3 linked regions of the Zymomonas mobilis subsp. pomaceae ATCC 29192 genome follow. The protein of the gene in region 1 interacts with the protein of each later gene in a pairwise test. Links are inferred from orthologs where the notes say so. Each region holds a gene or a part of one and is shown in the gene's direction. Other genes may lie near its edges.

The links.
Region 2: the proteins of ZYMOP_RS04330 (region 1) and ftsA interact in binary tests that used the Escherichia coli proteins (3 or more experiments, as listed by UniProt). The link is inferred for Zymomonas mobilis subsp. pomaceae ATCC 29192 from one-to-one orthologs.
Region 3: the proteins of ZYMOP_RS04330 (region 1) and ftsZ interact in binary tests that used the Escherichia coli proteins (3 or more experiments, as listed by UniProt). The link is inferred for Zymomonas mobilis subsp. pomaceae ATCC 29192 from one-to-one orthologs.

Annotation. Positions count from the first base shown.
Region 1 is NC_015709.1:959,435-962,344, reverse strand. Bases 1-2,832 are described here. They hold ZYMOP_RS04330 (rod shape-determining protein), read left to right. Parts: upstream 1-809; coding sequence 810-1,856; downstream 1,857-2,832. Other genes in these bases: mreC (rod shape-determining protein MreC), read left to right, coding at 1,890-2,832; mutL (DNA mismatch repair endonuclease MutL), read right to left, coding at 1-555. Outside these bases: more of mreC, read left to right, coding at 2,833-2,910. UniProt on the Escherichia coli protein: Forms membrane-associated dynamic filaments that are essential for cell shape determination. Acts by regulating cell wall synthesis and cell elongation, and thus cell shape.
Region 2 is NC_015709.1:495,297-498,296, reverse strand. It holds ftsA (cell division protein FtsA), read left to right. Parts: upstream 1-858; coding sequence 859-2,142; downstream 2,143-3,000. Other genes in the region: ftsZ (cell division protein FtsZ), read left to right, coding at 2,376-3,000; ZYMOP_RS02200 (cell division protein FtsQ/DivIB), read left to right, coding at 1-862. UniProt on the Escherichia coli protein: Essential cell division protein that assists in the assembly of the Z ring. May serve as the principal membrane anchor for the Z ring.
Region 3 is NC_015709.1:493,719-496,670, reverse strand. It holds ftsZ (cell division protein FtsZ), read left to right. Parts: upstream 1-749; coding sequence 750-2,156; downstream 2,157-2,952. Other genes in the region: ZYMOP_RS02185 (SPOR domain-containing protein), read left to right, coding at 2,478-2,952; ftsA (cell division protein FtsA), read left to right, coding at 1-516. UniProt on the Escherichia coli protein: Essential cell division protein that forms a contractile ring structure (Z ring) at the future cell division site. The regulation of the ring assembly controls the timing and the location of cell division.

The DNA of each region.
Region 1 (2,910 bases):
ACCTATATCGGGTCGTGCCATCGCTAATCGGCGAACAATATCAAGGCAGGCTATATACTCACTTTTAGCGCTACGCATGAATTTACGTCGCGCTGGAAGGCGTGCGAATAAATCTTCTACCTTTATTCTTGTACCATGAGGGAGGGCGGCTGGCCCTTCTTTTTCCAACTGACCATTATCAATAGTCCGTTGCCATCCGCTGTCACTATCAAGAATGCGGCTTTCTAAAACAAGGCGGGCAACACTCGCAATAGAAGGCAGCGCTTCTCCCCGAAAGCCAAGCGTCGTAACAGCTTCTATGGCATCATTATCGGGTAATTTTGAGGTTGCATGACGTTCCAAGGCCAGCGCCATTTCATCAGCAGAAATACCGATACCATTATCGATAACCTCAAGGCCTTCTAATCCACCCGCTAAAAGGCGAATGCTAATATGGGTCGAACCGGCATCTATAGCATTTTCGACCAATTCTTTAAGCGCACTTGCTGGTCTTTCAACGACTTCTCCAGCTGCGATACGATTTATCACATCCTCTGGTAGACGGCGTATTGACATATCGGTAACCCTGCCCCAAGCGCTTTTCTTCAGCTTTCCGGTTTAATATTTATGTGAAACTGGAGAATGACTTTTTATAAAGTTTTATAAATAGTATATTGATGTTCAGGATCGGTATAGGGAATATAAAATAATTGTCTCACCTATTCCTTTATACCGGTGTATCATCAATATATCGAGTAATCTCGGTAAGAGAAGCTTATAGCCTTTCTTACCTCATTCCTAAAGCCCCTTGCTAGCGGACGGATGCCTGAATGTCTCTTTTTACCCGCCTGTTTAAATTCATGTCCCATGACATGGCGATTGATCTTGGAACCGCTAATACTGTTGTTTATCTGCGTGGCCGCGGCATTGTTTTGAACGAGCCTTCTGTGGTGGCTATTGAAACTTTAAATGGCGTTAAGCGGGTGCGTGCTGTTGGTAATGATGCCAAACTAATGATGGGGAAAACCCCCGATAGCATTCAGGCTATTCGTCCGATGCGCGATGGCGTCATTGCTGATATTGATGTTGCAGAGCAGATGATTAAGCATTTTATCCAAAAAGTGCACGGAGGAAAGGCACGTCCGTGGCGTTTTCCTGAAATCGTCGTCTGTGTACCATCAGGCTCCACTTCTGTGGAACGGCGGGCTATTCGTGATGCGGCCTCTAATGCAGGGGCTAGTCAGGTTTTTTTGATTGATGAGCCAATGGCGGCCGCGATTGGGGCAGAAATGCCCGTTACCGAACCGATCGGGTCTATGGTTGTTGATATAGGCGGCGGCACAACCGAAGTGGCAGTGTTGTCTTTGCGCGGCTTGGCTTATACTACCTCTGTCCGGGTTGGCGGCGATAAAATGGATGAAGCGATTGGCTCTTATGTCCGTCGTAATTTTAATCTTCTGATCGGAGAAGCTACCGCTGAACGTATTAAGAAGGAAATGGGCACCGCTCGTATGCCCGACGATGGCATTGGTATGACGATCAGTATTAAAGGTCGTGATCTTGTTAATGGTGTCCCAAAAGAAATCCAGATTAATCAGGCTATGATTGCCGAAGCTTTATCCGAGCCTGTGGCGGCTATTGTCGAAGGTGTCCGCTTGGCGCTTGAAAATACGGCCCCAGAACTGGCCGCCGACATTGTCGATCAGGGCATTGTTTTAACGGGGGGCGGTGCTTTACTTTCTGGATTGGATACTGTTTTACGTGAAGAAACCTCATTACCTGTTACTATTGCGGATGATCCTTTGACTTGTGTTGCCATGGGAACAGGACGGGCGCTTGAAGATCCAACTTTCAGGGCTGTTTTACAAACAGCCTGAGTTTATACGATGAGATAAGGGGTCTTTTCCTGCATGGCACCGCCTCGCTTTCGTAATTCCGGTTTTTCTAGGCGGGCGCAACTAGGCTTATTTACCAGTTATGTCTTTGCTATCGGGGGGATCATTGCTGCCGCGGTAATGCTGATACTATCGAATGTTTATCCTGATAAATATAATGGGGTTATCGGCTTTATCACAGACTGCACCAGTCCCTTGTCACGTTTTGGTCATGGGGTCGTGACAATTTTGCATAACAGCAGGGATGGCATTGCCGATTATATCAATGCTGGGAGCCAAAATCGGGCACTAAAAGCGAATATTGAAAAATTAAGGCCACAGCTTATTGAAGCGCAGATTTTAAATGCGGATAATATCCGTTTAAAGCGTATGCTGAATTTAGTGGATCATACCCCTATGCGGGTAGCGGTGGGGCATGTCATTGGTTCTCCTCTAACGACCAGCCGTCGTACTGCTATCATTGATCTTGGTTCTTCCTCAGGCGTCATCACAGGGATGCCGGTGCGCTCTTCAGAAGGCTTGGTTGGCCGCGTTTTAGCTACCGGTCATTTTTCTGCCCGTATTTTATTATTAGTTGATTCATCCAATACCCTTCCTGTTAAAATTGTTCGTTCGGGTGTCCCTGCCTTAGCTTCGGGAAGAGGGGATGGTTTATTAGATATTCGTCCGCTTATTGCAGGACAGTCGCCTTTTCAAATAGGCGATTTATTAGTGACATCTGGTACTGGGGGGATTTACCCGCCGGATATACCTGTTGCGATTATATCAAAATTAAATAGCGATGGGGCTTTTGCGTTACCTACAGCAAACCCCGCGCGTTTAGATTATATTATGGTTGAAAAGATATTCGAGCCAGATGCGCCCCCTGAACAGGTCACGATGGGTAAAGCTATATCTCAAAAACAGAGTAGCCATAAAAAATTGCCCAAGGATGGGAATACTAAGGCCGTAACGCAATTATTGGCGGTCGAGACGCCTGTATCTGCTACCGCTATATTTAAGCCGGAAATAGCCCCACTGGACAAAAGTAAAATGC
Region 2 (3,000 bases), 460 kb from region 1 along the record:
TCCTAAGCGCCCTACCAAAGAGATATCCCTATCTGCATTACCTTCTTGGTTAGGTTTCCTTTATCATCCGGCTTTGAAACAGGCATTACGCTATCTTTTAGTTATTCTTATAATTTCGGCTTTATGTGTTGGATTATGGATAGCACATTGGCCGCAGATGCTGGCAACAAAAAGCGGAGAATATTTGGGGCGCAAAGGATTCTCGGTTCAACATGTTGAAATTGTTGGTCTCCATCATATGGATCGACAAGCTATCTATGAAATAGCCTCTACTCAGCAGAGTCTGGCTATGCCGTTAGTTGACCTGAATATTATTCGTGATCGTCTGTTACGCTTTGGCTGGATTGAAGATGCAAGGGTATCCCGCCGTTGGCCTGATACGTTGGTTGTTGATATTATCGAGCGTAAACCAGCCGCTGTTTGGCAATATCATGGGGCCTTAAAACTGGTCGATAACAGCGGCATCCTTATTGCTGATGTTGATCCTCACGCAGTGCCTGAACTGCCTTTGGTTATCGGGGCAGGGGCTAATCTTCATCTGGAAGATTTAACACGACTTTTAGAAAATTCTCCCGATTTGAAATCAAGGGTAGATGCGGCCAGTTGGATAGGCAATCGACGTTGGGATCTGCATTTCGCCTCTGGTGAAACCCTTGCACTTCCAGAAGGCAGTGAGGCTGAGGTTGCTTTGACGCGTTTTTCGCATGCTAATCGTGAACATCACCTACTAGAACGAGGTTATGTCCGGTTCGACATGCGGATTCCTACGGCACCGATTACAGCCAGAATTGCGCATGATATGCCGACTAAACCCGTTAAATCTGCTAAACCTGCTCCGCCACCAGTCGGCGATAGAATATGAAGGATCGACATCGCACCATGACCCCTGTCAAAGACGGTAATCTCATTACTGCGCTTGATATCGGCTCTTCCAAGATTTCAGCGCTGATTGTCGAAAAACATGCCGATAATGTTTTACAGGTGTTGGGAAGTGGTCAGCGAGAAAGTCTGGGGGTGCGTCGGGGCTACCTGTTCGACATGGAAAAAACCGAAAAAGCTGTCCGTGAAGCGGTCGAACAAGCTGAACGTATCGCTGGTATTAATATAGAATCTGTCTGGGTATCTTTTTCAGCGGGGGGGCTTCTTTCAGATTTAACCTCTATTGAAGTGGCACTTAATGGTCAGCGTATTGAAGAAATTCATATGGAGACGTTACTGGCAACAGGGCGGGATTCAATTGAGCCAAACGGGCATATGGTGCTTCACGCCCAACCGGCACTTTATACTTTAGATGGGTTAAAAGGCGTCAAAAGCCCGATCGGTCTTTATGCTGATCGTTTGGGGGTAGATATTCACGTTATTGCTGCCGAACCTTCACCGGTTAGAAATCTTGAACTAGCCGTGCGTTCATCCCATCTTGAAGTTCAAGCGATTGTTGCTGCGCCAATTGCCGCAGGTATGTCTTGTCTGTTTGAAGAAGAACGCGAGTTGGGTGTGGCTTTGGTTGAATTGGGGGCTGGGGTTACGAATGTTTCCCTTTTTGCAGGGGGATTACTGGTCGGGCTGGCGTCTCTTCCCATGGGGGCTTCTGATATTACAGATGATATTGCTGCGGCCTTTGGCACCAGACGTTCCGATGCAGAACGATTGAAGTGTTTTTATGGTTCTGCACAAAGTTCACCGCGCGATAATCATGAGATGATAGATGTTGCTCCTATTGCCAATGTCGAAGATGTAATTGATCCACAACGGATTAGTCGGGCGCAATTAATCGGGGTAATCCGAAAACGGTTGGATCACTGGATGGGGCATATTGCAGAAGCGCTTAAATCCTTAGGCTATAATGGCCCTGTTGGTCGTCAGGTCGTTTTAACAGGAGGTGGGGCAGAGCTGAAGGGAATTGCGGATTATGCTCAGGGTGTTTTAGGCCGATCAGTTAGAATCGGTCGGCCTCACGGGCTTATTGGTTTACCAGATGCCCATAGTGGTCCCGCTTTTGCAACACTCACCGGTCTAATTTTACATGCGGCTTCGGAACCTTTTGACTTAAGGCCACTTTCTTATAGTAATATGTCAGGTGGGAAATCTTCTTTTGTCGGTTCTTTTAAACGTCTTTTTCAGATGTTTCGGCGCGAATATTGAAAATATATTAAAAATTAAAGTTTTGGCTCATATTTTCTCGTGCTTTTAATGGTATCTTCAGGCAAGATAAGATTTAGTCATCAGGGTATATGATGAAATAGGTTATTTGATTAGAGCCGGTAATCTTCTTTACAACAAATCGATAACAAAATCGTAATTTGCAAAAATCCGATTTTATAACATTGTAGCCTAGGGTAAGCCTGACAGAAATGTATTTGGGACGGAGAGCGTAAATGACCATCGAATTCATGCGGTCCAGTGATAGCGGCGAAGTAAGTGAACTGCCCCGGATTAGCGTGATTGGCGTCGGTGGCGGCGGCGGAAATGCTGTTGCTAATATGATTGCATCCGATGTACAGGGTGTAGACTTTATTGTAGCTAATACGGATGCACAGGCCTTAAATATCTCTCCGGCCGCGCAACGTATTCAGCTTGGCCCAACGACAACGCAAGGTTTGGGGGCAGGGTCACGTCCCGAAGTAGGGAAAGCTGCTGCTGAAGAAACTATCGAGCAGATTCAAGAAGCGTTAGAAGGGGCTAGAATGTGCTTTATTGCTGCCGGTATGGGCGGCGGTACGGGCACGGGGGCTGCGCCTGTCATCGCAAAAGTAGCACGTGATCGTGGTATTCTGACGGTTGGGGTTGTTACTAAGCCATTTAACTTTGAGGGGAAACGGCGCGCGCGGGCGGCTGAAACGGGTATTGAAGAATTACAAAAACATGTTGATACCCTGATCGTTATTCCGAACCAGAATCTGTTCTTGATTGCGAACCCAAATACAACCTTCAAACAAGCCTTTGAAATGGCGGATGAAGTATTACAACAGGGTGTTCGGGGTATTACAGATTTGATGGTTC
Region 3 (2,952 bases), 470 kb from region 1 along the record:
AGACGTTCCGATGCAGAACGATTGAAGTGTTTTTATGGTTCTGCACAAAGTTCACCGCGCGATAATCATGAGATGATAGATGTTGCTCCTATTGCCAATGTCGAAGATGTAATTGATCCACAACGGATTAGTCGGGCGCAATTAATCGGGGTAATCCGAAAACGGTTGGATCACTGGATGGGGCATATTGCAGAAGCGCTTAAATCCTTAGGCTATAATGGCCCTGTTGGTCGTCAGGTCGTTTTAACAGGAGGTGGGGCAGAGCTGAAGGGAATTGCGGATTATGCTCAGGGTGTTTTAGGCCGATCAGTTAGAATCGGTCGGCCTCACGGGCTTATTGGTTTACCAGATGCCCATAGTGGTCCCGCTTTTGCAACACTCACCGGTCTAATTTTACATGCGGCTTCGGAACCTTTTGACTTAAGGCCACTTTCTTATAGTAATATGTCAGGTGGGAAATCTTCTTTTGTCGGTTCTTTTAAACGTCTTTTTCAGATGTTTCGGCGCGAATATTGAAAATATATTAAAAATTAAAGTTTTGGCTCATATTTTCTCGTGCTTTTAATGGTATCTTCAGGCAAGATAAGATTTAGTCATCAGGGTATATGATGAAATAGGTTATTTGATTAGAGCCGGTAATCTTCTTTACAACAAATCGATAACAAAATCGTAATTTGCAAAAATCCGATTTTATAACATTGTAGCCTAGGGTAAGCCTGACAGAAATGTATTTGGGACGGAGAGCGTAAATGACCATCGAATTCATGCGGTCCAGTGATAGCGGCGAAGTAAGTGAACTGCCCCGGATTAGCGTGATTGGCGTCGGTGGCGGCGGCGGAAATGCTGTTGCTAATATGATTGCATCCGATGTACAGGGTGTAGACTTTATTGTAGCTAATACGGATGCACAGGCCTTAAATATCTCTCCGGCCGCGCAACGTATTCAGCTTGGCCCAACGACAACGCAAGGTTTGGGGGCAGGGTCACGTCCCGAAGTAGGGAAAGCTGCTGCTGAAGAAACTATCGAGCAGATTCAAGAAGCGTTAGAAGGGGCTAGAATGTGCTTTATTGCTGCCGGTATGGGCGGCGGTACGGGCACGGGGGCTGCGCCTGTCATCGCAAAAGTAGCACGTGATCGTGGTATTCTGACGGTTGGGGTTGTTACTAAGCCATTTAACTTTGAGGGGAAACGGCGCGCGCGGGCGGCTGAAACGGGTATTGAAGAATTACAAAAACATGTTGATACCCTGATCGTTATTCCGAACCAGAATCTGTTCTTGATTGCGAACCCAAATACAACCTTCAAACAAGCCTTTGAAATGGCGGATGAAGTATTACAACAGGGTGTTCGGGGTATTACAGATTTGATGGTTCGTCCTGGTCTTATCAATCTCGATTTTGCTGATATCCGTTCTGTAATGAGTGAAATGGGTAAAGCGATGATGGGAACCGGAGAAGCCTCGGGTGATAACCGTGCCATTGAAGCAGCAGAAAAAGCCATTGCCAATCCGTTGCTTGATGGCGTTTCCATGAATGGTGCACGCGGTGTTATCGTGTCGATTATCGGTGGCGATGATATGACGCTTATGGAAATGGATGAAGCCGCTAATCATATTCGTGAATTGGTCGATGAAGATGCCAATATCATCTTCGGATCAGCTTTTAACGAAGATTTGGATGGACGCATCCGTGTGTCCGTTGTGGCAACAGGGATTGATTCCAATCAAAAGGAATCAGTGGAAGAGAATAAAGAGTATACAAACCTGAATACACCGCTTTCAGGTCATAATACGGCATCCTCTGCACCTTTATCTAACGCGCAGCAATCTGTTGCGTCCCAGCATTCTTCTCCCAGAATGGCAGCGCCGCAATCCCATCCTGTTGAAGAGGAACTCTTGCTGGGGAAAGAGACTTTAACACCTTCCGTTAAAAACGAAATGCCCTCTTCTGTTGCTTCACCAAAGCAGACTGAAGAATCCCAGCCTTCAGGTTGGTCAAATGAACCCAATCGTCCAGCGCCTCGCTTGGTACGGGAAGGCAGCACTTTATTTGAACGGATGTCCAATATTGCCCGGGGGACGGATCGCAAAGATAATGCAACAGAAACGCGTGGACGTGTTGATATTCCACAGTTTCTTAACCGTCAGGGTAACTAACTGAAGACTATATTTTAAGTTAATTTTTCAGGCTGTTTTTGTTACCTTATATCTAAGGATAACAAAAACAGCCATTTTATTACTTCAAAGCTGGGATTAGAGTATAAACCGATAAGATCTTTAATAAAAAAGGCATTTTATCGGATATCAGCTATTCTTTGTCGCTTTATGCTTGCGTTCGGTAAAACAGTTGGCTTTCTAGCCTTCATGGCTATTGATACGAAAAAATTTACACATGATACTTTTTCCTGTTCAATTATAAAAACGGGATTTCGGTTTCATCCGTTTTCAGGGATCACAGAAAAAATAGCATCCCTTAAGATGCGATATATTTTCAAAGCGGTCATTGCCAGCTTATTAGTTTCAACCTCTATTGCCCCTTGTACTGCCCTACATGCCCAAACTGCTGAAAATCAAACAGATAAACCCGATCTTACTGTTTATTTGCGCCGACTGGCAGCGCAACCCCATGACATAAATGCCTTGATCGGAGCGGGCCTCGCTTCTTATCGAGCAGGGGATATGCATGCGGCTCTTGGCTTTTTAACCCGTGCAGAAAATATGGCACCCCATGATGGTAAAGTAAAAGCGGCTTTGGGATCTATTTTTATTCAGCAAGAAAAACCTCAACAAGCCCTTAAATATTTTCATGAAGCGATTTCAAACGGAATACCGCCCGCAACATTAGCCAGCGACACAGGGCTTGCTTATGATCTGATGGGGAATAATGGAAAGGCTACATCGGCTTATGAAATGGCTTTGACGAGCCATCCCGATGATGAAACAGAAAGACGTT